2 regions of the Lysinibacillus sp. IITD104 genome follow, and region 2 is predicted to be linked to the other one. Evidence: a T-box and tRNA genes for the amino acid it is inferred to sense, from the RefSeq annotation. Region 2 holds a T-box; the other holds one or more tRNA genes.
The links. The T-box of region 2 lies ahead of metG (methionine--tRNA ligase). A T-box ahead of a tRNA ligase gene usually reads a tRNA of that ligase, here a tRNA-Met.

Region 1 (16,054 bases), 4.0 Mb from region 2:
TCCTTGGGTAATCTAATAAGGAGTTGATTGATGTAATACCGTTTTTTGAAAAAAATTGATGGTTGTGAAATCCTTTTTCTTCAGTTTTTGCATAGATTGCTTAAATAAAAACCATACTATCATTGAATAAAAATTTCATTGTAGCGAAAGCGAGGCATTAGAATGAAGGCAACAGGAATTGTTCGTCGTATTGATGATTTAGGGCGTGTAGTTATTCCAAAAGAAATTCGTAGGACGCTACGTATTCGTGAAGGCGACCCGCTTGAAATTTATACGGACCGTGAAGGCGAAGTCATTTTAAAAAAATATTCTCCCATCAATGATTTGGGGGAATTTGCAAGAGAATATGTTGAAACACTTTATGAAACAATGGGCACACCGGCATTTGTCACTGACCGTGATGAAGTAATCGCTGTTGCAGGGATTGGGAAAAAGGAGTATATCAATCGTCGCATTACGTCCTTTGCGGAAAGCTTTATGGACGAGCGCTCAACAAAAATTGAAAAAATGGAGACAACGATTGAAATTGTCCCTGGACAATATGAGCAAGTAAAATCTTATTGTGCGACACCTATTATGGTAAATGGTGACCCAATAGGCTGTATTATCGTCTTGTCTAAAGTACACTTTGTTGGTGAGGTAGAAGTCAAAGTAGTGGAAACAGCTGCAAACTTCTTAGCAAAACAAATGAATAGTTAATGCATGGAAAAGTTATTGCGATGACCTTTAAGGCTGAACAATAACTTTTTTGCGTACATAAAGATGAATCATTATAGGAACAGTAGTGCCACCTTGCACGTCAAACTTTTGAGATATGCTATACTATTGGCATTGTTAAGAAGGAAAGAGGGCAATTTATGTCGCAACGTTTTGGTATGAAAAGCTACATGAAGGGTGCCGCCTTATTGACGATAGCAGCCCTTATTGTAAAAGTTCTTAGTGCCATTTACCGTGTGCCTTTTCAAAATCTAGTAGGTGATGAAGGCTTTTATATCTACCAACAGGTATATCCAGTTATTTCTATCTTCGTTGTTTGGACATCTAGTGGCTTTGCTATAGCCATTTCTAAAATGCTTGCAGACAATGATTGCATTGTTGATACAATAGAACGTGATGAAAGACGTCGAACTATAACACAGGTAGTTTTCAGGTATTTAACGGTATTATCACTACTGTTTTTCGCCATTTTATTTGGAGGTGCTGAAAAGATTGCCCATTTGATGGGAGATATTCAATTAGCACCACTTATTCGTACAGGCTCCCTAGTAGTATTGGTTATGCCGGCGCTGGCTATTTTAAAAGGTAGCTTTCAATCTAGAGCAATTATGGAGCCCATTGCTTATGCCCAAGTACTTGAACAAGCAGTGAGGGTAACTGTCATATTAGTAGGTACCTTTCTTATTATGACAACGACGAAATCACTTTATGGTGCAGGAAGAATAGCTGTTATCGGTACAGTAATTGGAGAAATTACAGCCTTGTTATTACTTGCTTATATCTCGTATAAACGATTTGGTCTACTGCAAGTTAAACAGCAACTACAGCGTAATTCAAGTTTACCTATCATTAAAGAGGTCACATGGCTGAGTTTGAGCGTCAGTATGAGTGGTCTACTGCTACTTGGCTATCAATTGGTCGATTCATTTACAATCTATTCTTCATTAATTGATAATGGCCTAACGCATACAATAGCAAAGGAAACGAAGGGTATTTATGATCGAGGACAGCCGTTAGTTCAACTGGGTGTTGTCATTGCATCTTCATTGTCGCTGGCCATTGTGCCACTTGTCGCCCATTTGTCGAAAAAGCAAGAGGGGCGAAGTGCCGTGCCATTCATACAATTAACATACAAAGCATCTGTCCTGTTTGGCTGGTCTGCTGCACTAGGCTTAATGCTAGTTATGCCTTATTTAAATGAAATGCTTTTTAAAACCAATTCCTTATCTGAGGTATTGATTGTCTATGTATTTCAAATTGTCCCGTTGTCGATTATTCTTACATTTACGGCGATCTTACAAGGCTATGGAAAATTAAAAAAACCAGCTTTATTTCTTATGTTTGGTTTTCTATTAAAAGTGATATTGAATGTACGATTAATCGGTTGGTTGGGAGTATTAGGAGCTGCCATCGCTAATGATATAGGATTATTATTAACAGCAATCTTGCTCATTATTTATTTAAAAACATTGACTGGCATTCAATTAGCTTCAGGTGCCTTTTATAAAAAAGTAGGAATAGCATCTTTTAGTATGACAATCGTCGTGATTGTATGGTTACAGCTAGTATCGTCCTTGTTAAACCATCTGATGTCTTCACGTATGATAGCCATGGTGGCAGGTTTGACAGCAGTATCTATTGGGGCATTTGTTATGCTAACAATTATTGCAAAGAAACGAGTATTAGTAGAAAAAGAATGGTATTTACTTCCGTTTGGACGTAGAATGGCCGTTTATCAACTTTGGCTAAATTCAAAGAAGTAGGTGTAAATATTGAATACATTAACAATTATTGGTTTAGGTGCAGGTGACTTTAATCAGCTGCAAATGGGTGTTTATAAAAAGTTAAAGGCTGCAAAAAAATTATATGTACGGACAGTGGATCATCCGGTTTTAGAGGAATTAGCAGCAGAGGGCGTGGCATTCGAAAGTTTTGACAATGTGTATGAAAAACACGATACATTTCAACCTGTTTATGCAGAAATAGCTGATTCTCTGATGAAAGCTATAGCTGTTGAGGATGTTATGTATGCTGTGCCAGGGCATCCATTAGTTGCAGAGCAAACAGTGCAATTACTTATTGCCGCAGCAAATGAAGGGAAAATTGAGCTAGTCATTGAGGGTGGTCAGAGTTTCTTAGATCCCATTTTTGGTGCCTTAAAAATAGATCCAATTGAAGGCTTTCAATTACTTGATGGTACGAGCTTTTCAATGCATGACATTAACATGCGTCAGCACATCTTGATTGCTCAAGTATACGATACATTCAGTGCATCAGAAGTGAAGCTGACGTTGATGGAGAAGTATGATGATGAGTATCCTGTGACGGTTGTGACAGCTGCAGGATCCTCACAAGAACAGATTGTCACAGTGCCGCTCTATGAACTCGATCAAAGTGTAGAAGTAAATAATTTAACAACAGTCTATGTACCACCTGTAAAATCACAGGAGGAGTCATTAAGAGATTGGACAACATTCCGCCAAATCATTGCAAAGCTGAGAGGCCCAAATGGCTGTCCTTGGGATCAAAAGCAAACACATGAGTCGTTGAAGAAATACTTACTTGAAGAAGCACATGAATACTTGGCAGCGGTTGATGCTGAAGATGATTTTGCCATGATTGAGGAACTTGGTGATGTGTTGTTACAAGTATTTTTACATGCACAAATAGGAGAAGATCAAGGCTACTTTACACTTGAAGATGTGTTAGCTTCAATTAGTGAAAAAATGATTCGTCGCCATCCACACGTTTTTGGGGATGTAGCAGTAGAAGATGCAGATGGTGTTGTGGCTAATTGGGAGGCCATCAAGGCCGAAGAAAAGGGAACTAGCGATAAACCGTTATTAGACGAAGAGTATAGAGCCTCTTCTGCGTTACAAACAGCCTACAATTATCAAAAAAGAGCAGCACAAGTGGGCTTTGACTGGCCAGATGTGGAGGGAGCATGGGATAAATTTACCGAGGAGTGGGAGGAATTTCGCCATGAGGTGACGAAAGGCTCTAATGCATCCCGTCTTGATGAATTTGGCGATGTATTGTTCACACTAGTAAACTTAGCACGTTTCTATAAATTATCACCAGAAGAAGCAATGCTACATGCAAATGAGAAATTTGCAAGACGTTTCGGCTATGTTGAGCAACAGGTAAAGGCAAGTGGAAAACCATTTTCCGATTTTACATTAGAACAATTAGATGCATTTTGGAATGAAGCAAAGCAACTAGAAAAGGAGTAAGAGTATGAGATTAGATAAGTTTTTAAAAGTATCCCGTTTAATAAAACGCCGTACTTTAGCCAAAGAAGTGGCAGATCAAGGACGAATCACCATCAACGAAAAGATTGCAAAAGCAAGTAGTACAGTGAAAGCTGGTGATGAGCTTGCTATCCGTTTTGGTCAAAAAATAGTAACGGCCCGTGTAGAAGAAATACGTGATACGGTAAAAAAAGAAGATGCAGCAAAAATGTTTACCATTTTGAAAGAAGAACGACTTGAAAAAATTGAACCTGAATTTATTGATGATGAGGAATAAAGCTAAATTTAATTTCTAGCCCTCCTAATGTTGTCCCGCCTTTCTTTCTGTGGGTGAAAGTATTACACAACTTAAATAAAGTTGTCATGCTTTGAAGGTTGTCCGCATAAAGTGAACAGAAGCTAGGACGACTAAAGGAGGAAAAAAATGACGCTACATCAAGAAAGTAATCGTTACACAATTCCATCTGGAGAGCATATTTTAACGATTCGTAATCGTAAAAGAATGGACATGACTTCTGTAAAATCAATTGAACGCTTTGATCAGGAAGAGTTTTTCATTAAGACGTCCCAAGGGCACTTGTTAATCCGTGGAGAGGAACTGCATATCGTTCATTTAGATGTTGACAAAGGATTATTGACACTTGAAGGAACTGTAAAAACCTTACAGTACGACGAGGAGGAAAGTGGCTTCTCGAAAGGTTTCCTTCATAAATTATTTGGATGATTGTCAGTGAACAATTTTATCAATTAATTGTCATGGTTTTGAGCGGTATAGCAGTTGGTTTCATAATTGATAGTATAAGGCTCATTGTTTTTTCAACTCCAAAAAGGTCAAGCCTTCGAAAGTGGATGATGGTTGTTGAGTTATTAACATGGATTCTACTTGGAGGTTTGACATACTATTTATTATTTTGGCTAAAGGATGGCGCTTGGCGGGCTTACGACCCGCTAGCGCAGATAGCCGGAATTTTTTTGTATCAATCATTTTTTCAAACCTTTTTACGTTTCATTGCTAGAATTTTGGTGAATATAACATGGAGACCCTTTTGGTTCATTGTACGCTTCATAATTACGGTTATTCGACAAATTTTGCAATTATTAATAAATATTGTTATGTTTGTTATAAGACCTTTTGTCAAAATTTATTCGTATTTGTCCTACACTTTTTTTAAAAAATTACGATATTTGAAGTATAATAAAAAGCAACAATAATTTTCGGAGGTGCGGACATGACGAGACGTCATTCATCAAATGATGAATCACAAAATTTCACAAAGCTTGATAATGACTATGTCCGTAACACGGATAGAGCTATAAATCGCAAACAACAGGCTCGAAAACGTAAGATGCGTCGTATTGTCTTTTTTGCGATTGTACCAGTCATTATTATTGCTCTTCTCTTAAATGTGCTGCTACAACAGAATGAAACATTAGCAGCAAAAGAGAAATCCAAAGAAGAAGCGAATCGGCATCTCACTGAATTGAAAGAAGAACAAGATACATTAAATCTTAAAATCAAACAATTACAGGATGATGAATATATCGCAAAGCTATTAAGAAAAGAGTACTACTTATCGGAAAAAGGTGAGATTATTTTCATCATTCCAGATAAGGAAGATAAAAAAGACGACTGAAAAGCTATGTATTGTTGACACTCTTTTATTGTTATATATAATGAAAAGAGAAGCTTATTGCAGTAAAAAGTTTGATTAAATTGATTACATGGCTCAAAAGAGTCGCTTAATTTTTAAGGAGGAGCATTTTTTTTATGTCAATTGAAGTAGGCAGCAAGGTACAAGGTAAAGTAACAGGAATCACAAATTTTGGAGCATTCGTTGAGCTGCCAGATGGCAAAACAGGCTTAGTTCACATTAGTGAAGTTGCTGACAATTATGTAAAAGATATCAATGAGCATCTAAAAGTTGGAGATGAAGTTGAAGTAAAAGTGATGAATGTTGAAGCGGACGGAAAGATTGGTCTTTCAATCCGTAAAGCAAAGCCTCAAGCTGAGAGACCAGAGCGTCCAGCACGTCCACGTCGTGATAATCGTTCTAATGATCGCAACGAACGCCATCAGCCAAAAGAAAATTTTGAGCAAAAAATGGCACGCTTCTTAAAAGATAGTGATGAACGTCTAGCAACACTTAAACGTGCTACAGAATCAAAACGCGGAGGTCGCGGAGCTAGAAGAGGGTAGTTTGCTGACTGTTTTAATCGTAGAAAAAGTGTATGAAATAGAGTTGGGAGTAGCTTTTTAAAAAGCTACTCCCTTTTTTAATATACCTATAAAGTTGAAGAAGGTCTCTTTTTCTTTTTTGTGGGTATTACTATTTTTTCATCAGGTGGAGCTATCGATTCTTTCTTCACTGGATGGATAACCATTTTGACAAGTGAAAAAACACCATATACACTTACAGCTAGTCCACAAAGTAATAGGATTATTTGAACAAAAAACGGTAAGTTTATGAGAATTGAAATAAGAATAATCATTGAGCCACTTCCACAAATTAAAGCAGCCTTTGTTAATGCACCCAAGGGAATAAAACCTCCTAAAAACGTTGTTTTTACTAGTATGCCATACTTTTATATTCTGTCACATAGCTTTACTTAAAGCTGACGGATAGAATTTGCAAGGTAATAGATAGATGGTATAAATAGATGGATAAAATAAAAACAGGTATCTCAGAACTAGATTCTGAGATACCTGTTTGAGATGACCCGTACGGGATTCGAACCCGTGTTACCGCCGTGAAAGGGCGGTGTCTTAACCACTTGACCAACGGGCCTATTTGGTGGCGGCCGAGGGGATCGAACCCCCGACCTTACGGGTATGAACCGTACGCTCTAGCCAGCTGAGCTAGGCCGCCATATTTATAAATGGAGCGGAAGACGAGGTTCGAACTCGCGACCCCCACCTTGGCAAGGTGGTGTTCTACCACTGAACTACTTCCGCATGTCGTTTAAGCAACAAGTTAAATAATACAAGCCAATTGTGCTAGTGTCAAGTAGGTTTGTAAAAAATATTTAAAGATATTTCAGGACAGTTACATAGAAGAGTATTTTAGCGGATTTTTTGTTCTTACGTAGAAATATATCCTAGAGAATAGTTGAATTATAGCATTGATAGTAGGTAAAATCCCTTCAAATTAGGCTTTAAGATGAATAGTAAATGATTATGATATTGATTCCATAATTGAATTTTCTGATATTTCTATTGATCAAAAGCCTTTCACTATAGAAATTGTTGCCAATTCTCGTATTTATGAATAGCTATTAGTCGAAATATTTATATTTTTTTATGTCAACGTCAGACAATCTTTCCACACATAATTTTTTATAATAACCAAAAGTGCGGAAAGGGGATAGTTAAATGACAAGTATTGAATGGTATAATACAACGGATGTAGATGACCAAAAAATAGGTTTGAAAAAGAAGCAGATCCTAATAGGCTCTCTCTTTTTTTTAACCGCCTTTTTCTTGGCTCAATCTGTTGTATTTGAAGCGGCTGTACCGTTCTCAGTTCCTTTTTGGGCCATTATTCGAACAAAATATAGGGAGTATGCCAAATTTGTTTTATTTGGGAGTTTAGCGGGGTGCTTTTTCTTAGGCTTTGGACAAGTCTTAATTCTCGCTTTACAAATTCTCCTGTATGAATGTATTATGCGTTTCCGTTATTGGCAACTGCCCCAAAGTATTGCGGTGTCTTTAGCTGTGTTACTGGTACAAATAATGTGGCAAGGAGTGATGTATCAGGGCATACCACCAGTGCTTGTACAATTTTATGTGGGCTGTGAAGCAGCTTTAGCTCTTATTATGACATTGTTTATGCAAGTATTATTTGTTAATTCGTATGAATGGTTTACGACGCATTGGACATATGAAAAGCTAGGTTCAGGATTAGTCGTCTTTGCAGCCATGCTTACCGGAATGCAAACGGTTGTAATAAGCTATTTTTCACTCCCTATTTTTTTACTGCAGCTCTTTATCTGTTTTGGCGCATTGGTTGGAAGTGTTCCGTTAGCAACTGTCATTGGCGCAGTGCTAGGGACGCTTATTGGTGTGGCCAAGCTTTCGTTTACTGGCATGCTCTCGGTAGCTACCTTAACAGGATTATGTGCAGGTATGGGAGCGAAAGGTGGTAGGTTTGGTGTTGCTCTCGGTAGTATTTTACCTAGTGTATTTTTTTTATTTTATGACGCCACTTTGCCTTTAGATAGTGTTTATTTCACCTCAATTGTTATTGGGAGTGTTCTATTTCTAACAATTCCAAAGAAATATTCAGATAAGGTAAGGGACAAGCTCTTTCCACAACGAGAGGAGATTTTACTAGCCCGACAGAATTGGTTAACGGAACATGTAACGTATAAATTAGAGCACTTTCAGCATTTTGTACAATTCATGAAGGAACTTGTGTTTGATCGCTTTATGACAGCACCTGTTGAAGCCGCGAAGGAAGTAGCTCCAATGAATACTTGTTTAAGCTGTTTCCGTTACGATCATTGCTGGGGTGCGCAAAATAATGGTATGGACAAGCTGATGACAGATTGGTTTCATATGAAAGGAGTAGGCAAGGAATCAGCTATTCATCGTGTTGAAGAACAAATACGCTATAAATGCGTGAAGTCCACGAAAATTTTTGAGGAATTAGATACAGAACTTTATAGAGAACGTATTAATGGACAATATTTCCATGGCAAAAAAATGATTGCCCTTCAACTTCGCGATATGAGCAATCATTTAAATCAGTTAATTGCTGAGATGAAGGAGGATACAATTTCTTTTGTAAGTGTTGAAAAGGACATTGTTGAACGTTTAAAGGAGGCTAATATCGAATGTTTTCAACTTGATGTTCTAAGCAATAAGCCTGGGGCAAGAAAGATTGTTTGTGCCTTAGCACCAGCACGTGTCAACTGGGAGGAAGATACAACATTAGCTGAACGTATGATTCTGCCAATTCTTTATGAGATTTTTGATGAACCTTTTGAAATTGAAAAAGTAGTAGCTTGTGAAATACCGTTTCGTCATGTTCAAATATGCTTTAGATCAGCTATTAGCTTTGAAGTAGAGTATGATATATATAGCATGTCTAAAGATGCAACTCTATATTCTGGTGATTCCCATGCTCTTTTCCAGTTGCATCCTGGATTATTTGCAATATTGCTGTCTGATGGTATGGGGCAAAGTAAAGAAGCACAACATGAAAGTAGAAAATTGATCCATTTGATGAGAGAGTGCCTAAATTACAATATGAATCCTGAAACTGCGATGCATACGCTCCATTATGTCATGGCATTAAAGCAGCAAGATGATATGTATGCAACACTTGATTTTGCACTTGTCGATTTACAGCACGGCGATTTGTGGTCGTGGAAGGCTGGTGGAATGTCTACCTACATTTTGCGTGGAAAAGAGGTACTGAAAGTTGAAAGTAATGCTGCACCTGTAGGATTCTTATCTATTTCAGCAGTCGAAGCTGAAAAAAGAAAACTGAAGGCAGGTGACGTTATTTTAATGCATTCAGATGGGCTGTTCTCAAGTGTAGCTGATTGGGATGAACAAGAGGAGACATTTTTAGCTTTCGCACAGCAGGTAGCTAGTACAAATAAAACGATTCAAGAAAAGCTAACAACCATTATGCAATCATTCCAAGGTTATTTTGAAATAGAAGATGATTGTACAGTATTAATGTTAGAGGTAACGCATGTTGTACCGACATGGGCTGTCTTTAGACCAGCTCAATATTCAATGAGTAAATCATCTTAAAATAACAACGAAAAGGGGAGGAGAAGCGTTTGTCATTTGAATTAAAGGTCAAAACATTTATTGAAGAAGAGCAATTATTACAGCAAGGCGACCATCTTCTCGTCGCCGTTTCGGGTGGGGTAGACTCTATGGCTTTACTTCATTACTTTATTCAAACCCAGGAGCAGTGGAACATTCATGTGGAAGCCGTACATGTTGATCATATGTTGAGGGGGGAAGCCTCTGCTGAGGATAGAGCCTTTGTTCAAAAATATTGTGACGCTAATGGCATTTATCTACATGCCACGGAAATTTCAATACCTGCAATAATGGCACAGGAAAATGGTAATACACAGTTAATTTGTCGTAGGGAAAGGTATCAATATTTCAAAGAAATTCTGCAAAAAACAAATGCTAATAAGCTTGTAACTGCACATCATGCGGATGACCAACTGGAATCAGTATTAATGGCCCTTACAAAAAATGCAACAATGAATAGCATGCAGGGCATACGTCCTCAAAGACTTTTTGAAGGAAAAACATTAATTCGTCCGTTTTTAACGGTTACAAAGTCTGAAATAAGGGAATATTTACTTAGAAAAGGTTTAAATTATCGAGAAGATGCTAGCAATTCTAAAGATACCTATGTACGTAATCGTTTCAGACATCATGTGGTACCCTTACTGGAGGCAGAGAATCCGCGAGTGACTGAACAGGTGACCCATTTCACAAAGCAATTGCAAGAAGACGATACCTTTTTAATGACATTGGCCCAAGATGTATTTTCCCAAATCATCATAAGAAATAATGAAAATACATATAGCATGGAAATTGAGGCATTTCAATTGGTACCACTTGCTTTACAAAGGAGGCTCATTTTAATACTATTAAACTATCTTTACAAAGATTCAAATACGATACAAAGTTATGCCTTATTGACTTCAATTTTAAAGCTTTGTGATACAACAGCAGGGTATGCTGAAATTCACTTACCTGAAGATTTTCTAGCAGTTCGCCGTTATGGAAAATTAACGATTCAGAAAAATGAGCCGTTAGAGGGCCTAGCTTCTCCTGAGAAACAGGTTATTTTGACTGCTAATGGCTGGACAACACTGACAAATGGTGAGCGCTTACGCCTAGTCAATTTGCATGATTTATCGTCTGAATTGCTGACGGATACTGCACAACTTTTTTATTTTAACGCTAGCAAACTCCACCTACCGCTCTATGTTCGGGCACGCAAGGATGGAGATAGAATGCTGTTAAAAGGAATGGATCAGCCAAAACGCTTATCTCGCCTTTTTATAGATGAAAAGATTCCTTTAAATGAGCGAAATAGCTGGCCGTTACTGATTTCTCAATCTGATGAGGTGGTAGCGGTAATTGGTGTGCGTATGGGAATATTTTTTTCAACCACTCCGCAACCAAACGATGATACAGTGCTCATCGTAGACTAAGGTCTTTGTAAAATATTTCACCGAAATAGGGTGAAGATTTTTTGATACATCACGAGGAGGAATCGATATGTTACAAAACGACATCGAAAAAATTATGATTACAGAAGAACAACTGCAAGAAAGAATTGCAGACTTAGGCGCGCAATTAACAGAGGAATACAAAGATGCATTTCCATTAGCTGTTGGCGTACTTAAAGGGGCAATGCCATTTATGACAGACCTAATGAAACGCTTCGATTCTTTCATCGAACTTGATTTTATGGATGTGTCTAGCTATGGTAATGCTACCGTGTCGTCTGGTGAAGTAAAGATTTTAAAGGATTTGAATACAAGCGTTGAGGGGCGTGACGTATTAATTATCGAGGACATTATTGATAGTGGTTTAACTTTAAGCTATCTAGTAGATTTATTTAAATACCGCAAAGCAAAGTCCATTAAAATTGTTACATTACTTGATAAACCATCAGGCCGAAAAGTAAATTTATCTGCTGACTATGTTGGTTTTGAAGTGCCAGATGGCTTTGTTGTAGGATATGGCTTAGATTACGCTGAAAAATATCGTAACTTACCTTATATCGGTATTTTGAAGCCTGAGGTATATTCTTTCTAAGATACAAAAGACCAGCTATAAAAAGTAAAGGTCTCCAGCGCAAGTCACGTATTTTTTGTTATGTTGAACATAATTCAAAATCTTGACACAATGTTTAGCTATATCGAGCCCGAGGAACAGGTACAATTACGCTGGGACATATAAAGATGGCCTAAAAACTGTTGTGATAACGGCAATAAGTGAACGAAACATTTTTTAAGTAGGGCTTTTCGTTGTATGATGAAATCATGATATGTTAAGATTTTACTTATAATTTTTCTGTTTGTAATGAGGAGGCTGGAGATGAATCGAATATTTCGATATACCATATTCTATCTACTGATTTTCCTAGTGATTATCGGTATTTTTGGTACTTTCAATGGTGGAAATTCACCAACGAAAGAATTAACTTATCATGAGTTTCAAGAAGCTCTAGATAAGAAAGAAATAACAAGTGCTACAATTCAACCTGATAAATCAGTTTACGTCGTTGAAGGAACACTGAAGGGGTATGAAAAAGGGGAAAGTTTTACTTTAAACATCCCTCGTGAAAACCAATCTTTAATGGACCGCATCGATGAGGCTGCTAAGGATAAAAATAGTAATATTAGTTTTTTAGCAGCACCAGAAACAAGTGGATGGATTCAATTCTTCACAGGAATTATTCCTTTCATTATCATCATTTTCTTATTCTTCTTCCTAATGAGTCAATCTCAAGGTGGCGGTAATAAAGTGATGAGCTTTGGTAAAAGTAAAGCTAAACTGTATGATGATCAAAAGAAAAAAGTACGTTTTACAGATGTAGCAGGTGCTGATGAAGAGAAAGCAGAACTTGTCGAAGTGGTAGAATTCTTAAAAGACCACCGCAAATTCACTGAAATTGGTGCCCGTATTCCAAAGGGTATCTTACTTGTAGGTCCTCCAGGTACAGGTAAAACATTACTTGCACGAGCAGTAGCAGGTGAAGCAGGCGTCCCATTCTTCTCTATCTCAGGTTCTGACTTCGTAGAAATGTTTGTCGGTGTAGGTGCTTCACGTGTTCGAGATCTATTTGAAAATGCTAAGAAAAATGCTCCATGTATCATCTTTATCGATGAGATTGATGCAGTAGGTCGTCAACGTGGTGCTGGTCTCGGTGGAGGCCATGATGAGCGTGAACAAACATTAAACCAGTTATTAGTTGAAATGGATGGTTTCGGTGCCAATGAAGGGATTATTATCATTGCCGCAACAAACCGCCCAGATATTTTAGATAAAGCGTTATTACGTCCAGGCCGTTTTGACCGTCAAATTACAGTAGGACACCCTGATGTAAAAGGTCGTGAAGCAATTCTTAAAGTACATGCACGCAATAAGCCTTTAGCAGATACAGTTGATTTAGCAGCTGTTGCTCAACGTACACCAGGTTTCTCAGGTGCGGATTTAGAAAACTTACTAAACGAGGCAGCGCTTGTAGCGGCTCGAAAAAGTAAACGCACTATTAATATGGCAGATATCGATGAAGCATCAGACCGAGTAATCGCTGGTCCTGCAAAAGCCAGTCGTGTATATTCTGCCAAAGAGAAGAAACTAGTATCCTTCCATGAAGCTGGCCACGTAGTCGTTGGTCTTGAACTAGATGAGGCTGATACAGTACACAAAGTAACAATTGTTCCTCGTGGGCAAGCTGGTGGATATGCGATTATGTTACCGAAGGAAGAGCGCTTCTTTACTACCAAACAAGAGCTTTTAGATCGTATTGCAGGTCTTCTTGGTGGTCGTGTAGCTGAAGAAATTGTTCTTGGTGAAGTTTCTACTGGAGCGCATAACGATTTCCAAAAGGTAACAAGCATTGCCCGTGCTATGGTTACTGAATACGGAATGAGTGAGAATCTTGGCGCAATGCAATTTGGTTCAAGTCAAGGTGGTAATGTATTCCTTGGCCGCGACTTTAATTCTGACCAGAACTATTCTGATTCAATCGCCTATGAAATTGATAAAGAAATGCAAAAAATTATTGATACACAATATGAGCGTACTAAGCGTATCCTTACGGAAAAGCGTCACCTGCTTGATTTAATTGCCAATACACTAATGGAAAAAGAAACATTAAATGCACAGGAAATTGAGCATTTACGTGATCATGGTGTATTACCAGAACCAGAGGCTGTAGAAAAAATTGAGGAGAACACTCCAAAGATTGAAGCAAAGCCTACATTAGATACTATTGGCGAACCAGTTGTTGAAAAAGAGCTATTAAGTAAAGAGCCAAATCCAACAACTTTGGATCTAGCAAAAGAACGTAAAGAACCAAATGATGCACCTAAGGGTATCGATGAAAAACGTGATTAAAAATAGGGAAGACTGTTTACTAGTTCAGTAAGCAGTCTTTTTCTTTGCCTTTTCTTGCTAATAAGCATTAGGATAAAGTAGTAAAAAAGACAAGCTGCATGCAACTCTGCCATTTAGAGAGATGTTAGCCAAAAAAGATAGGAGTGTATATGCGTGGGAAATGTTGTATTGAATAATGGTCTTAAAATGCCTTTGGTTGGTTATGGTGTCTTTCGAGTACCCGAAGGAGATGACCTAGCTGAAGCAGTCAAAACAGCTATAGCAAAAGGCTATCGTAGTATTGATACAGCACAAGTATATCGAAACGAAGAAAGTGTTGGACGAGGAATACGAGCAGCCATTGAAGAAGGCTTGGTAACTCGTGAAGAATTATTTATCACATCCAAAGTTTGGAACGATGGACTTTCCTATGAAGAAACACTTGCGGCATATGACAGCAGTTTAGAAAAAATAGGATTAGACTATTTGGATTTATATTTAGTACATTGGCCTGGAATAGACCAAAATTATCTTGAGGTTTATAAAGCGCTAGAAAAGATTTACCAAGATGGTCGAGTACGTTCAATTGGAGTTAGTAATTTCCACGTACACCATTTAGAAAGCCTTTTGAAGGCAACGACTGTCGTCCCTGTTATTAATCAAATTGAATTCCATCCGCACTTAACACAGGAGGAAGTACGTGCTTACTGTAAGGATAAGGGGATACAGGTGGAGGCATGGTCTCCGTTGATGAATGGTTCTCTACTGGAAGAAACTTTGATTCAAGAGCTAGCCGCTAAATACGGCAAAACGCCTGCACAGATTGTATTACGCTATGATGTACAACATGATGTTGTCACGATTCCAAAAACGATGACACCTGCACGTATGACTGAAAACCTAGCTGTTTTTGACTTTGCGTTAACTGAGCAGGAAATGACACAGTTGGATGCAATGAACGATGGACTGCGTTGTGGTCCAGATCCAGAAAAATTTAATTTCAAATGATCTTAAGAGAGGCGGCCATATTTAGGTGCCTCTTTTTATGGAAGGATGAAACAATATAGTTTTGATCTCCATTTGTAGTAGACGATGCTGTACCTAGCATGCCCCCTACAGTACAAACAACATCTGCTGAATCAAGATAAAAAGTATGGTATCATTTTCTAAAGTGTTTTATCCTCATTCCAGTTAGAGAGAATGTTGTAATATGGGGATTGCGAAAGTTACAATGACGATATGGGAGGTGTCATTTTTGATTTTAGTTTTAGATGCAGGGAATTCAAATATTGTTTTAGGTGTCTATGATGACAACGATCAATTAGCCTTCCATTGGCGTATGGTGACGGATCTTCATAAAACAGAAGATGAATATGCCATGCAAGTTCTTTCCTTTTTTAATCATGCAGGCATTTCATTTGAACAAATAACAGGCATTATTATATCCTCAGTTGTGCCACCAATTATGTTTTCCCTAGAGGCGATGTGCCAGAAGTATTTTCGAAAAAAGCCTTTGGTAGTAGGACCAGGTGTAAAAACGGGTTTAAATATTAAATACGAAAATCCACGTGAGGTTGGGTCTGATCGCATAGTGAATGCCATAGCAGCTCTAGATTTATATAAGGCCCCTTGTATCATAGTTGATTTTGGGACAGCAACAACCTATTGTTATTTGAACGAAAAGGGCGATTACATGGGGGGAGCTATTGCGCCAGGCATCACTATTTCTACAGAGGCTCTTTATACACAGGCTGCAAGATTGCCGCGTATTGAAATCGTTCGACCTACACATATCGTGGGGAAAACGACCGTTTCTGCCATGCAGGCGGGAATTTTTTATGGCTTTGTCGGGCAAGTTGAGGGCATTGTTAATCGTATAAAAGCACAAAGTAAAGAGGAGCCATTAGTTATTGCTACAGGTGGATTAGCAAATCTAATTGCAGGGGAGACACAAATTATAGATGTTGTAGATCCATTTTTAACGTTA
Region 2 (16,054 bases):
AGGCTGGTGTTAAATAAATGACTTTTATGATTACTAAAATTTACTTAAAGGAAACACTTCGAAATTTTGGAGCACTTATCGGTACTCTATTACCTGCAATAATGTTTTTTGTGATATCTATATTTGTAAAAAATGCAGCTTCAGTCGGTACAGAGACACTTGACTTAATGATTCGTGGTCAGTTTCTTACTACCTGTATATTATTCACTATTTTCTCTGTGGCATTTTCTGGGGGTACTGTTTATTTAACTGATAAGAGATCTGAGCGAGTTTTTGAATGGTTAGATAAAACAAATATTAAGTTTTATAAGTATTTCATAGGTTTAGGTTTAGGTATTTTAATTATATTAAATATATTTTTAACAATTATTTTATTAGCGTTCAGCACAATTACAACACTTGAATTGGTAGACATAGGTAAAATTTTGTTGATCTCTAACTTTACATTCATTGCATTATATCCAATTAATTATGTTTTGTCATCGTTATTCCCTAATGGCAAAACCGCAACAAGTATGTTAGTACCATTGATGTTAATATTACTATTTTCGGTTACCATGACAGATTTATTTGTATCACTAAGTGGTAATGACCCACAAAACTATTATAAGTTTTTAATTTGGAACCCAATGCTATTTTTAAATGATACATTGCATTATATTTTAGGACTAGCTGAATCACCATGGCTGGAATTGACAAATTATTTACTCATTCTTTTAGCCTTATTTATTTTATTATTTATAATTTCAAAAAAGACTTTTCGTTATTTGAAGTAAAGAGTTTTATTCACTGAAAGGAGGTGATACTGATGGAAGAGAAAAACAATCTTTTATCAATAGAATCAAAGATTTACATCGAAGAGCAAGAAGAACTAAATGAAATAGCAGCTTCATTTGGTACATTAAGTACTGTTTCGAGTGGTTCTTGTCCAGGTTCTTCATTAAATACTACTTCATCTGTGTCTACAGCTGGATAAACTTGTATCTGTGAATTAGATGAATAGTATTTTGATGAATCAAAAAGTTAGAGTAGAGCATAGGAGCCTGAAATGAAGAGCAGGAGTAATGATTAAATAAGAACTGGACCAAGGAATTTACAAGAACAAGCCTAAACTTGTCTATCTTTTTCTAATCTTTCAAATTCAGTAATCTCTTTATTTTGGATGAAAAAGATGAAAGATTAAATATGAAATGTTGGGAGAGTATTTAAATGGAAGAATTCGCTGAAAATAAAGTAGAAGAAATGAGCCTTTATATTGAAGAACAAGAGCAGCAGTTAAATGAAGTTGCTGGTACATGGGGCTGTACATCAAGTTTTTCTTGTCCAGCTGCAACTGCAGCAACTGCTTCTTCAGTTGGATGAAATTTGAACTTGAATTTTCTAGAAAATATTAAACGGAGGTATTTAAATGGAAAAACACGAAAAAAATAAAGCAGACGAAATGGGCTTATATATTGAAGAGCAAGAGCAGCAGTTAAATGAAGTTGCTGGTACATGGGGGTCCGCAACAACATTTGCTTCAGCATCTACAATTGGTAGTAGTGCATCAACTGCAAGCTCTGGAGCAACTGCTTCATCATTCGGTTGATAGAGAGGATGGATATTATGAATGACAATCAAAATTTTAATAGAAACCTAAAAGATACTTTATATATCGAAGAGCAAATGGACGTGTCAGAGTTTGCTGGGTTTACAACAACTAGTAGTCTAGCAACAGGCGGATCTTTTGCTTCTGTCGGAAGTTGTGCAAGTTCTGTTTCTACAGGATCATGTATCTCCAGCGCAGGTGACTAAATTTAACATTAAATAATTCTCATACATAATACTCATTAAATATGTTATGTATTTAATGAGTATTATATCATCTTTCCTTTCATTATACTCTCTAAAGCAATTGTCTATACCATTCTTATCGATATTTATTTACATATTTTAAAACATTTTTTCTATGTTATTCAAATTTGAGTTTGAATATTCCGTTTCTTTCTAAATTTTTAAGAGTTACTTTGAATGTCAACAAAAGGTATTCAAATAGAACGTACTACTAAAGCGGAAATAGAAAATATATGGTTGTGATTGATGTTGTATAAAATGTAAAATAATACAAAATATATAAAATTGTTTTTTATACTTATCCTATTGTAGTATTTGAAAGGTGGTGAGAATAATGACGTATAACAAAAAAAAATCAAATGTACTAGAATTGAAAAAAATGGATGTCAATAATAAAAAGTTGAATGGCGTAATGGGTTATTCAACGACAAGTAATTTCCTTTGTATCGGTACACCAAGCATGATGAGTCAATTTACTTGTAGCAAATAAATAGGATCTGTAACGAATAAAGAGTGGAGGTAATAATTATGGATATGCGTTATGTACAGTATATTAATCTTAAAGAAAAATATTATGAGCCTCCACTTGAAAAGGCGACAGAGTCAGCTCTGAAAATTTCTGATGTACCCTTCAATTGGGTTATAAATTCTGACAAACATTGGACATATTATTCTAAGCCAGACTCTGATTTGCCTATTCAGGGTTGGAAGATACATATAAGTTCTATACCAAAAGAAGCTAAAGAAATATTGAGAGTCGTTTCGGATTTTTTGTTTGAGAATTCTGTTCCGTTTAAACATGTATCTAATGTGTGGGAATTAGTATTAAAGAATTCTAAATATGGTGACAGAGCCTCGTCAGGTAAATTTATTACGATCTATCCGAATAACGAAAGTCAGTTTACTTTCCTTTTAGAGAAATTACATTATCTATTGAAAGACTTTTCAAACGGACCATACATACTGAACGATAAAAGATGGTTAGATGGGAATGTTTATTTTAGATATGGGGCATTCAAGGAGATGTATTTAATTAACGGTGCATCAAAAATTCCAGCCATTCAAAATTTTTCTGGTGAATTAATACCCGATTCAAGAGCGCCATATTATACGGTTCCTGATTTTATAGAAGAGCCACTAATTGTTAAAAAAATGTCAGAAGCGCATGGGGAAATACAAACTGCTGTATCAGAGCTTGATAATTATATTATTGAATCTGCTTTGCACTTCAGTAATGGTGGAGGGGTTTATGTGGCAAATCACATTCCTTCAAACACTAAAGTAGTATTGAAAGAGGGGCGACCAAATGCAGGTTTAGATGGTCAAGGAAGAGATGCGGTAGAGCGTTTAAATCATGAAGGTAGTATATTAAAAAAACTCCTAGGATTAGAATCCGTGGTTTCATTCCATAAAATATTCCATGAGTGGGAACATGTATTTTTAGAAGAAGAGTATATTAGTGGGACATCTTTAGATACTTGGATAGCAACGAATTATCCATTCTCTGCACAGCAAAACTCAAGTGAATACTGTGACAATGCATGTTCTATACTAAAACAATTAAAAGATGCTCTGCAATCTATCCATGCTAGAGGCGTTGGTATGGGCGATCTACAGCCAGCCAATGTAATGGTAACAGCTTCTAATGATATTAAACTAATTGATTTTGAAGCAGCGAGTCATTTAAACGATAGTATTCCTTCAGGTTTAATGCGACTTGGTTTTGTAGGTGCTCCAAATCTTTCACGGGAACAGACAGATTGGTTTGCCTTACTTCGTATAGCAAGATATCTGTTTCTACCGATAGGGCCCGTTCAAGATATAGCGGTAGACATCATAAAAAAACATGATCAATGGATTTTTGATCAATTCGGTAGTAAGGCAATGAGATGGATTGAAGAAATTGAAAGTGAATGTAATAAAAGGTGCGTTATACCACAAAAAAGTTTCCTCTCAGCGCCATCTAAATATTTTAATAGATCAGATATACCCAAAATTCTCTCATCAATCAGAGCTGGTATTATTACTGATTTGAGGTGTGATGTCAAACTATTATCGGGGGATATCCGTCAGTATGAAAGTTTAGGTGGTATCTTTAATATACTAACAGGTGGCTTTGGTGTAATCATGGCATTAATGCGCACTGGCGAGGTACCTGAAAAGGCAAAATCTTGGGCAATAAAATATAGTTCGCAAGAAGTTATTAATCAGCTTGACATGGGGCTTTTTTCAGGAAAAGCGGGAATAGCAGGAGTACTTTATGATTTAGGGATGATTGAAAGATCCAAAGCAATCTATGATTCAATAGAAATAGAATCAAATAATGAGGATATTTCAATAAGAACGGGATTAGCTGGAATAGGCTTAGCATTTATATCTGCATCCTATATATCTGATTTTAAGTATATGCTTGATCGTGCTATTAAAATAGGCCTTCAGTTACATTCCCTTCTTGAAAAAGATATAGTGGTAACTTCTAACGATGCTGATGCCATTCCACTAGGGCTAGTAGATGGATGGTCTGGTGTTTCTCTATTTTATAGTGCTTTATATAAAGCTACTGAAGAAAAAGTATGGTTAGAACTTTCTCTGCAAGCTTTAGAAAAAGATATAAGTATATGTACTATGGATAATTCAGGAACGTACCAAGTTATCGATAAAGAAAACACAAGGTTTATTCCGTATCTTGCAGGAGGCAGCGCGGGCATAGGTCTTAGCATGATAGAGTTGAGACATTTGCTAAAGGACAAGAGATGGGAAACTGAATTAAAAGGCATAGGGGAAGTGGCTAGTTCCAAATGCTTTTACGGTTCAGGTCTTTTTCGTGGCTTAGGCGGGATAATTCTAACTGCCAACGCAGTTGATATCGAGCTTCAAACGGGAGGACAATTCTTAGATAAAGCAATAAATACCTTAAATTTATATGTACTTAGTGATAATGATAAATATTTTATGCCAGGGGACTATTGCTATAAACTTTCGGGTGACATTTTTTCTGGAGCAGCGGGGATGTTATTGGCACTTTCAGGAATTGAAGAAGATATATTTTCTTGGCTACCATTACCTAATTTGAAAGAAACTTTTTCTTCTTATCAAAATTCAACTAATGGAATAGCTGTTCTTTAAAATCATTCATTTGCTATAAAAATATTACAATCAATTAGCTAGAATGAGGCAAATTTAAATGAATAAAAATAGTGAACGGAAAAATTCGAAAACTTTAAGTGGTAAAGTTTTTTTAAAGCTTATTAAAGAAGCAAATCCACCAAAATGGATAATTTTTTTTGCTATCGTTTTAGGAATAATCGAAACTGTTGTTGGGTTACTAGTTCCACTTTTTACGATGAAATTAGTAGATCAATTGGTTAGCTCAGCGTTTAATTTTTCTTATATGCTTTTATTTGGGATTATTTTAATTATGCAAACAGTATCCTCAGGATTATCCTTCTATTTTATGACTTATATAGGAGAATCCATTGTTGCCTCTATTCGAAATCGATTGTGGAGACATGTGCTACGACTCCCCATTTCCTTTTTTGATGACCGTCAGTCTGGGGAAATATTGAGTAGAATTACGCAGGACACAAATATTGTAAAAGCATTGATTACTCAGCATTTAATCACATTTGTCACAGGGCTCATTACGATTATTGGGTCAATTATTTTCCTATTGCTCATTGATTGGAAAATGACTGTTATTATGCTGATTTCTATTCCTTTGTCAATTTTATTTATCCTACCCTTGGGACAAAAAATGTACAAGATTGCAAATGCTACGCAGGATGAAATGGCGAATTTTTCTGCTAACCTTGGTCGAGTGTTAGCAAATATTCGTCTTGTAAAAGCGTATCATGCTGAGAAAACCGAAGGCAAGTATGGTGAGAAAAACGTTCACAACCTTTTTAAATTTGGCTTAAAAGAAGCAAGAGTTCAAGCCTTCGTTTCCCCATTCATGACATTTGTAATTATGCTTGTACTTGTTATATTAATTGGTTATGGTGGCGTACAAGTAGCCTCTGGTGCACTAACTGCTGGTGCGCTAGTAGCGATTATAATTTATATGTTTCAAATTACGGTGCCCTTTACTCAAATGGCCTCCTTCTTTACATCTCTACAAAAGGCACTTGGGGCGGTTGAAAGAATTCGAGATATTCTTTTTGTTCAGCATGAGGGCGAGGGCGAGCACGCAAAGATAGAAGTGCAGAGTGCAGAACAAAATATATCATTTTACAATGTTTCTTTTGCCTATCAAGAAGATATGATTATTAAAAATCTCTCATTAACAATTCCTACTGGAAAAATGACGGCATTTGTTGGTCCTAGTGGTAGTGGGAAAACGACATTATTTTCTTTGCTAGAACGTTTTTACAAGCCCATCTCAGGTGAAATATTACTAGGCCAAACTAGTATTTATGACATTTCACTGCAGTCATGGCGCAGTCAGCTTGGTTATGTCTCACAAGAAAGTCCCTTAATGTCAGGGACTATTAAAGCAAATATTTTATATGGTGTTGAACACGGAGTGTCAGAGACAGCTATTCAACATGCTATACAACAAGCCAATGCATGGGAGTTTATTGATAGACTACCTGATGGTGTTAATACGCAGGTTGGAGAAGGTGGTATGAAGCTTTCAGGAGGGCAACGACAGCGGATTGCCATTGCAAGAGCTTTAATTCGAAATCCAAAAATTTTATTGCTGGATGAGGCTACTTCCAATCTAGATAGTGATTCTGAATTACTTGTTCAAAAAGCATTACAAAAATTAATGGCGGATCGAACAACACTCGTTATAGCTCATAGACTTTCTACAATACTTGATGCCGATCAAATTGTTGTGTTAGAACGTGGAGAAATTACAGGTATCGGTACACATAAAGACTTGATGCAAACACACATGTTCTACGAAAAGCTAGTGCGTCAACAACTGAAAAACGAGGTTTGAAATTCCCCATATATTTTTACTGGGAAGTTCATTATGAATGGGAAATACAATTTTAATATGATATTTAAAAAAATCTCCCCAAATTTTTAGAAGAATTTCTAACAATCTGAGGATATTCAAATAGCTTTATATGTTTAAATGTTCTCAACCTCATGTCTTATATTATATTACTTTTAGAACATTAGGGCAGACCACTTTTTAAAATATCTAAACGGATTACTTCTGTTACAGCTTCTGTGCGAGAGTTTACGCCTAATTTTTTATAAATTTTAGTTAAGTTGTATTCAATGGCTCGTATACTTAAAAATAATTCATCGGCAATTTCTTGATTACTGTACCCTTTAATCAAGCTTCTAAGGATGGATATTTCTTTTTGAGTGAGTAGTGTACTTAAATTATTGCTTGAGGGAATTGGTTCTTTTAGTTTTTTTAATAAGGGTAAAGGCAGTAACACATACCCTTTTAATGTAGCACGTATAGTCATAATTAAATCTTCATATGGAACAGTTTTACTAACTATTCCACAAATGTTCAAATTTATAAGCGAGCTAAATTGTGAATAGTAATCGAAGCCAGTATATAGAATAACTTTAGCTTTAGGTCGTATTGCTAAAAGTTTTTTTGTTAGATCTATACCCGAGCACTCAGGCATTTGTATATCAAATAAGTAAATATCATAGTCGCTAATTTCAAATTCTTTATATATTTCTTCTAGCTCGTGAAGATAAGTAACCTTAAAATCTTGTTCATTTTCTAATATGGCTTTAGTACCTAGACCTACCATTTGATGATCATCTACCAAAAGAATATGAATCAATTTTCTCACCTCGGTATTGTTATATGGATTTCCGTACCAATACCAATTTCAGTAATGAAGTTGATATTTCCGTTAAAGCTATAAACTCTTTCTTTTATACCATTTAGTCCTGTATGTGAGTTATTGACTGATACTGAGTCCGGCTTAAAACCATTACCGTTATCTCGATAGTCAAGATATATGTTCTTTTCATCATCCCATAAACTTAATGATATTTTAGTTGCATTAGCATGTTTATGTGCATTGTTTAGAAGTTCTTGAATAACCCGATAAATGCAAATTTCCAAATTATAGTCGTCGTGTTCGATGATAGGGGGAAAATCATATGTAATGTCAAAGCTAGCCTTTTTTTGCATATTTGCACACAATTCTCTTAAAGCTACAGTTAATCCCCCTTTTGTTATTGAGATTGGACGAAGCTCATTGCAAGTAGTGCGTATTTGATTAATTACATCTTGCATCCCGTTCTTTATTTGATGTAATTGACTTAGTGTATCTCTTGGAAGGTAGGGTGTTGTAGTGATTAAGTTTTCAAGTGAACGATACCAAATAATTTGATCCTGTAAGGCTGAATCATGAAGATCAGCTGCTAAACGTCTTCTTTCTTGCTCGGATAATTGAAACAGAAAACGTGATAAAGTGGAAGATGATTGTAACTGTTGAACCTCTGTTTGTTCAATGGTATGTATTAGATTTTCAACAGCAAAAACGTTTTCATAAACGAGTCTTATATATTTAACAATATTAATAAACCAAACTTTTTCATGAAGGTTAAAAACTGTTTGATTTTTTTTATAGCCAATCCATATGTATGTATGGGTTGTTTCGATTGTATAAATCCTCATACCAATTAAACCTTGGTAATCAAGTAAATCTATCTTTTTATTTTTATGATTACGTATTTTATCTTTGAATTTTTCAGAAAGGTGAATAGCTTGCTCGTTTTTTGAAATTTCCTCTAAATGGAAATTGTCTGTAAGATAGTCAAACGTTATAAAAGCAATAATGCTTGGCCCTAATGATTCTTGAAGTTGGTTGATAAACAAATTTTTTAAATCTTTTTCTTTCATGCTCGATGATAATTTTCCAATAAAAAACTCAAGCTGCTGAGACAAACTATCATCCCGCATCCAAAGGCGATGTCGAAGGACAAAGTCTACTTTCTCTTTGATAAAAAGTAAAATAATAATCATACTTACAATTACAAAAATTAAAAAGAAAAAATATAAAATCTGAGAATTAGGATTTAAGCTGCCAAAAATAATAATTGTAGCAATGCTTATAGCAGGTAAAAGAGAAAGTAAAAAGTAATAAGGAATTCTACTTAATATGAAGTTTAAATCTATTACTTGTTTAGAGACAGATAAATAGAAATATCCAATAGGGATAATAAACAAAAAAATTTCAACGGTATCATCATCTAGGTAGGGTAAATTTAGCATAAATGGTAATGCATGCAGCGATATGAATGGTGTGAATGCGAGGACATTAATCCATACTAACCATTTTAGGATTGTCTTCCCTTCATGATATATGTTTTTTATGTAGTAATAACATAATAAAAGAATCACAAAAAAAACATTTGAGCAAAAGTAAAATAAAACTATATTTGCACTAATCGCTGAAAAATGACCTTTATATAAAAAATTTAATATACTGATTGATATGATAATGATGGAAAAAACTTTATTAAAGTTAAACCACATCGATGATTGTTGTTGAATAATTCTTCTTTCATGAAGAAGAGCAAAAATAAATAAAACTAAATACATTGATCCTAGTGGTAGAAAAGTAATAATAATGATATTAGCGATAATATCATCCCTTCCAGACTCGGTCGAAGCAAATAAACTCAAAGCAGCTGATAACAAGAATCCAATGAAATATCGATTCACTGCATTTGGAGATTTAACCATTAGCATGGATAAAACTAATGCTAGTATAGAAAATAAACTTGGAATAATTAGTTCTTTAATAGTACTTCTTGTCTCATACTTTGGGGTAGCAACTGTTTGTGTAATTTCGCCGTCTGTAATTTCTACTTTGCTTCCTCTGTTTATAGAGACATCAGTGATTGGCTGTCCGTCAATCTTTTTGATAATATTTCCGGGTGAAGCGGTTGTATAACGTACCCATCCATCATTTTGGTTAATGTTGGTTATTATATATTCACCAGTTGAATTATTAGATATATTTATGCCCATATATGGCGTTAGCATTAATGATAATAAATAAAAATGTATAATGATAAATATACTACTTAAAATTAAAACAAATTTTTTGAAAACCATAGTCTCACTTCCCATAATTATAGTGTTTTAAGAACAAATAATATAGTTGAAAGGATGTAATCTAAATGTTAATGGATGTAATTCATTTATTATTAAATAATTCGAGTAACATTGATCAAAAAGAATTGATATATATGTTATCTGCAGATGAAATTAAAGTAATTACTGATGCTCTGAAATCGCTTGAAAGCGTGAATACTTCTATTCTACCGGCTTCAAGTTCGTGGGCTTCAAAATAATGACTAAACTTTAATGTTAAGTAGTAAATTTTTGTGTTTATTTGAGATATCTAAAGAAGATATACAATCCTTAAACTTCTTAAGATATATTTGCTCAACAACATGACAATATGTTATTGCACCACCATTCATAATACAAAGTAGTAATTCTTGAAGTTCGCTATCAAGCAATTCCTCAAAAGATTTATTATTGTTATAATATTCCTTTAATAATGAAAATTTTGGATCTTGTATATGTAGATAATATAAAATAGGAAGTGTCTTCTTTTTATCTTTGATATCATTTTTATGTATCGAATAAGATAAATCATTTACATCATTTCTTATTTGTGCAATAACTCCGAGATAATAGGAGTATTCTTTTATTTTTTCAAATGTTGATGGACATACATTTCCGGCACCAAGTAAATTTGCTAACAAGATGAGAGATCCTGATTTCAATGCAGTCATGTCAAAATACTCTTGTTCAGTAATAGTGTCATTAATTAAATCAGTGTGCTGCCCATTAATTGCATCAAGCATTAATGGATAAATAAAGATGTTAAAGAATTTTTTTACATCACTGGAACAATTGATATAATGTATTCTTTGGAGAGCTATAAATAAATACCCGAGTAGAATATTTAAATTATAACTAAGGGGTTTATTACTCCAAGGATTACATGGGGCATCATTATCCTGAATATCATCCAAAATATCGGCAGATAAAAGTATAAGTTCTACAATAGTTTGGATTTCTATTAATTCGCTTTTATTATGTACGTTTCTAAAAATATTGTAGTGTATTTCAGTTAATTTTGAGAAACTTAAAGGTTGTTTAAATTTAAATTGTATATACTTAATTGCAGTATCTTGTAATTGCTGGTTGAAAAAAGACTCAATAATCCAATTATATGCACAATCCATAATTTCTTGTTGGGAAGTAGTGTTCATTTTTTTCTCCTTTTTTTTAAAATGTCTGTAAGTAATGGAATGTATTTTTTACAATATTAGTAATTATGTGAGTATATTACAGTATAGCATGTTTTTTTATAAATAGTTAAGATGTTTTAAATATTAGATAGGTCTTTACAAATCCTCTTTAATAATTTTTTTAAGATAACACATTTGTAATAGTTTCTTTTTATTTAGTAATTCCTTTTTTGATTATTGAAAAAAGGATTTCCTTTTTTTAGTTTCATCATTAATTGAAAATGATAGGAGTGGAGGATTGACGACTCCTTTGGAATCACCCTGAAGTGAGATAATTAGAGGAAAGAGTTCAAAAATCTAAAAGCATATATTCCAGTATTGAGTGATGCCTTTGCATCGAATTCCTATTACAGCAGGAAACTAATCGGTCGCTCTCAGAAAAGTGACTGTCGGAGTGGTAATAATCATGATGAACGTTATGGTGATGGATCCTTTAAAAAGAAATATTGTAATTGACAATTTCTGAAAAATTAGCTAATATTGATAACAACTAAATGGAAAGTAGGTGATGTGACATGATGAATAGATCTGTAATTAGCGAACTGCAATTCGGTTTGTTCAATTTCACACGCCTAAAATATACAAAGTGACGCCGTGCTATAACTCGGGGTATTTGTGTATCTTTTAAACGTGCCTGTGAAACCTTGTAACTGCCGAATTGCAGCTACAAGGTTTTTTTATCGTAGTTAGGGTTATTGCGATATGGCCTTTTGCGGATGAAATCGATTTTCGCTGAGGCATCATTGATAAGCACGTTTAGGAGGAAAATAAATTGAATTTAACAACATTGGGTTTTACAACATATTTTGAAGAGCAAATGATAGAAATGAAAAAGCAGGCTAAATTAAAAAATTGTGTGCCTGCAAGGGTTACTTTAGAGCATAAGCATTCTTATCGCGTGTTAGCTGAAGAGGGAGAATGGCTGGCGACAATAGCTGGTCATTATGCGTATACCTCTTTAACTCGGGAGGACTATCCAGCAGTTGGTGATTGGGTGCTAGTGGAGAAAATGCCTGGTGAGGAACGAGCAATCATTCATCAGCTATTCCAAAGAAAATCTGTATTTTCACGTAAAGTTGCAGGAACGGAAATTCAAGAACAGATTGTCGCATCAAATGTCGATATCGTATTACTTGTTATGAGTTTGAACGCTGATTTTAATATTCGACGTTTGGAGAGATATTTAGTGGCTGCTTGGGATTCAGGGGCAAAGCCTATTATTGTCCTGACAAAAGCTGATTTGTGCGAGGATGTTTCGAGCTTAGTGCAAGAGGTGGAATCTGTAGCCTTTGGTGTAGAGATTTTTGTAACGAGTGCTCTATCTGGTGAAGGTCTAGAGGAAATTCAAACGTTATTTACAGAGGGCGTCACAGGGGCATTATTGGGGTCTTCGGGAGCAGGAAAATCCACATTAACAAATGCTTTATGTGGTGAAGTACTGATGAAAGTGGCGGGAATTCGTGAGGATGATGCGAAGGGACGTCATACAACGACCCATCGAGAGCTAGTAGTATTGCCTGCTGGTGGCTGTCTAATCGATACGCCAGGGATGCGTGAGCTTCAACTATGGGATCAAGGTGACAGTTTAGCTTCAAGCTTTCAAGATATTGAGGAACTAGCAACAGCTTGTCGTTATCGTGATTGTACACATCAAAAAGAGCCGTATTGTGCTGTCCAGCAAGCTATTGTAGATGGGGACTTAGATCAATATCGACTACAAAGCTATTTTAAGCTACAAAGAGAATTGGCTTATATGGAGCGCAAAACAAATACACAAGCAAAACTTGAGGAGCAACGCAAGTGGAAGCAAATAGCTAAGGGAATGAAAAAGGGGAAAAAATAATCATTGGGAGCACAGCCATGACAATTCAAAACATAAATCATCTACTGTTTTCAGTTTCTAATTTAGACGAATCCATCACATTTTATGAAAAAGTATTCGATGCCAAGCTGCTAGTAAAGGGGAACAGCACAGCCTATTTTGATGTAAATGGGCTGTGGCTTGCTCTTAATGTAGAAAAGGATATACCACGTAATGACATCCATCAGTCCTATACACATATTGCCTTCACAATCGCTGAGGATGACTTTGATATGATGTATGACAAATTGGAGCAACTAAAGGTCAATATTTTAGCAGGTCGACAAAGAGATGAGAAGGACAAAAAATCGATTTACTTTACGGATCCTGATGGTCATAAATTTGAATTTCATACAGGAACTTTGCAGGATCGTTTGGATTATTATAAGCGAGAAAAGCCACATATGACGTTTTTTGGTAACTAATTAAGGAGGGATTCTATGAATAAAGCGTTTATTTTTGATATGGATGGAACATTATTTCAAACCAATCTTATTTTAGAGCCTGCGCTTGATGCAACATTTGATGTGCTACGGACAAATGGCCTGTGGCAGGGAGAAACACCAATAGAAAAATATAGAGAAATAATGGGGGTTCCTTTACCTGTTGTGTGGGAAACATTATGTCCTATGCATACGCTAGAGATACGAGAAAAGAGCAATGTATTATTTCATGTAAAGCTGGTTGAGCAAATACGTGGACATAAAGGCGCATTGTATCCACATGCTGAACAAACCCTTGCAACATTGTCAGAGAAATATCCGTTATACATAGCGAGTAATGGACAGGTCGACTATTTACAAGCAATCGTTGAAACCTATCAGTTGGAGCGTTTTATAAAGGGAATCTATAGTATTCAAGCTATTGCAAGTGGGCATAAATCAGATCTGGTCAAAAGCGTTGTAGATGAAAATAAAATTGATTACGGAGCAGTGGTAGGAGATCGTTCTTCGGATATCCAAGCTGCACAGGACAATCAATTACTAGCGATAGGTGTACGCTTTGATTTTGCACAGGACAAGGAATTAGAAAAAGCAGATATAGTAATTGATGATTTAACTGCATTGGTAAATGTTACATTAGATTAACCTAAGAAAGTGTATCAAAATAAGGGATGATTTAGCGACAAACATTGCATTTCCTCACAAGAAGGCGTAAAATAATGCCAATCCTATAGAAAAAGCATTGAGAAGGAAAAGTAAATTGGATGAGCATTTTGTAGAGAGCCTCTGTTGGTGGAAATGAGGTAAATGAACCCTTTTGAAAATGACCTTTGAGCTTCGTACCGAAAGCTTTTTAGCCAGTAGATTACGACGAGAGGGGCACTCGTTACAACAGCGGCAGTATCTCTCTTTTTGAATGAAGACGTACTGATAGAGGCAAATAGTGTGAGCTATTTGTAAATATAGGTGGTAACACGGGTATACTCGTCCTAATCAGATTTGATTAGGGCGATTTTTTTTACCATTTTTTCTGTGAGGGGAGCAATTTAGAATGACGATTATTATTGGAGGCGCTTGGCCGTATGCAAATGGCTCTTTGCATTTAGGGCATGTTGCCGCATTATTACCAGGTGATATTTTGGCTAGATATTACCGACAAAAAGGTGAGCAGGTTTTATATGTATCAGGCAGTGATTGTAATGGTACACCCATTTCTATACGTGCCGCACAAGAGAATACAACGACAGAGGCTATAGCTAATCACTATCATGAGGAGTTTACTAGATGCTTTCAAGATTTAGGATTTACCTATGATTTGTACACAAGAACGGATGCGGAGCACCACCATGAATCCGTTAAGTCCCTTTTCTTACAGCTACTGGCTAATAATTTCTTATACAAAAAGAAAATTGAACAGGCTTACTGTGAGACGGATAATCAATTCCTACCAGATCGATTTGTCGAGGGTCTTTGTCCAAATTGTGGAGCGAAAGCAAGGGGAGATCAATGTGATAACTGCTCAGAAATTTTAGACCCTTTGGATTTAATTGATAAGCGCTGCAAAATTTGTGGGAACGAACCTGTTATTCGGGAAACTGAGCACTTTTATTTTACCTTTAGTCAATTTCAAGGAAGGTTGGAGTCTTATTTAGCACAAGCAAAAGTCGAGAAACGTTGGCGTGACAATGCTTTAGGGTTAACAGAGCGATACTTGGCAGAGGGAGTTCCCGACCGAGCAGTAACAAGAGATTTACCGAATGGCATAGATGTTCCAGTGCCAGGTTTTGAAGGGAAAAAAATATATGTATGGATTGAAGCTGTAGCAGGGTACTTAACAGCAAGCTTGGAATGGGCAAAAGAGCATCAAATAGCTATTGAAGATTTATGGAATGAAGAGACTATTTCATACTATGTACATGGGAAGGATAATATTCCATTCCATACAGTTATTTGGCCAGCCATTTTAATGGGAATTGGATCTAAGGCAGTACCTACCCATATCGTATCCAATGAGTATTTAACATTAGAAAAGCGCAAATTATCTACTAGTCAGAATTGGGCTGTATGGGTTCCTTATATTTTAAGTCGTTATGATGCGGACTCTATTCGCTACTTCTTAACGATGAATGCGCCAGAAAATCGTGATACTGATTTTTCATGGCGGGAATTTATTTATAGCCATAATGGCGAACTACTCGGAGCCTATGGTAATTTTGTAAACCGTACATTGAAGTTTATTGAGAAATCATTTGCTTGTCAGGTGCCACAAGCTGAGGTGGATAGCGACATTCGAAAACAAACCGTACAATTGTTTAATGAAGCGGGCGTTCTTATCGAAGGTGGTCATTTCAAACAGGCGTTAGAATCCATCTTTGAGTATATTCGAGGAGCTAATCGTTATTTTGATGAACAACAGCCATGGCTACAGGTAAAAGAAAACGTAGAGGCAGGTAATCGTACATTAGCAACTTGCGTCTATATCATTGCGAATTTAGGACAGCTGCTGCATCCTTTCTTACCGTTTTCAGCAAAGAAAGTAAGAAATATGTTAGGTATAAATGAAATGATGTGGCATGAGCAAGTAGATCTGCCTAAATTAATTCAAGAGGTGACGCCATTGTTTGAACGTCTTGATATCGAACGAATCGATGAG

Region 1: it encodes a tRNA-Met, which carries the amino acid that the T-box ahead of metG (methionine--tRNA ligase) is inferred to sense. The anticodon was not compared.

Annotation. Positions count from the first base shown of each region.
Region 1 is NZ_JBAHYH020000001.1:4,426,762-4,442,815, reverse strand. Features, by position in the region: gene spoVT (stage V sporulation protein T) at 163-699, shown strand; gene V1L66_RS22505 (oligosaccharide flippase family protein) at 858-2,480, shown strand; gene mazG (nucleoside triphosphate pyrophosphohydrolase) at 2,490-3,950, shown strand; gene V1L66_RS22495 (RNA-binding S4 domain-containing protein) at 3,955-4,245, shown strand; gene yabP (sporulation protein YabP) at 4,393-4,692, shown strand; gene yabQ (spore cortex biosynthesis protein YabQ) at 4,689-5,180, shown strand; gene V1L66_RS22480 (septum formation initiator family protein) at 5,198-5,602, shown strand; gene V1L66_RS22475 (S1 domain-containing RNA-binding protein) at 5,737-6,165, shown strand; gene V1L66_RS22470 (hypothetical protein) at 6,252-6,503, opposite strand; tRNA gene V1L66_RS22465 (tRNA-Glu) at 6,683-6,754, opposite strand; tRNA gene V1L66_RS22460 (tRNA-Met) at 6,759-6,835, opposite strand; tRNA gene V1L66_RS22455 (tRNA-Gly) at 6,847-6,921, opposite strand; gene V1L66_RS22450 (SpoIIE family protein phosphatase) at 7,339-9,732, shown strand; gene tilS (tRNA lysidine(34) synthetase TilS) at 9,762-11,168, shown strand; gene hpt (hypoxanthine phosphoribosyltransferase) at 11,236-11,778, shown strand; gene ftsH (ATP-dependent zinc metalloprotease FtsH) at 12,061-14,088, shown strand; gene V1L66_RS22430 (aldo/keto reductase) at 14,242-15,075, shown strand; gene V1L66_RS22425 (type III pantothenate kinase) at 15,323-16,054, shown strand, end outside.
Region 2 is NZ_JBAHYH020000001.1:407,531-423,584, forward strand. Features, by position in the region: gene V1L66_RS02125 (ATP-binding cassette domain-containing protein) at 1-21, shown strand, start outside; gene V1L66_RS02130 (ABC transporter permease) at 18-776, shown strand; gene V1L66_RS02135 (thiocillin family RiPP) at 809-976, shown strand; gene V1L66_RS02140 (thiocillin family RiPP) at 1,210-1,362, shown strand; gene V1L66_RS02145 (thiocillin family RiPP) at 1,409-1,588, shown strand; gene V1L66_RS02150 (thiocillin family RiPP) at 1,606-1,794, shown strand; gene V1L66_RS02155 (SapB/AmfS family lantipeptide) at 2,168-2,323, shown strand; gene lanKC (class III lanthionine synthetase LanKC) at 2,362-4,959, shown strand; gene V1L66_RS02165 (ABC transporter ATP-binding protein) at 5,018-6,778, shown strand; gene V1L66_RS02170 (response regulator transcription factor) at 6,960-7,595, opposite strand; gene V1L66_RS02175 (sensor histidine kinase) at 7,601-9,886, opposite strand; gene V1L66_RS02180 (hypothetical protein) at 9,952-10,125, shown strand; gene V1L66_RS02185 (polyprenyl synthetase family protein) at 10,129-11,058, opposite strand; gene rsgA (ribosome small subunit-dependent GTPase A) at 11,870-12,940, shown strand; gene fosM (FosM family fosfomycin resistance protein) at 12,958-13,383, shown strand; gene V1L66_RS02200 (HAD hydrolase-like protein) at 13,399-14,046, shown strand; T-box leader at 14,135-14,396, shown strand; gene metG (methionine--tRNA ligase) at 14,453-16,054, shown strand, end outside.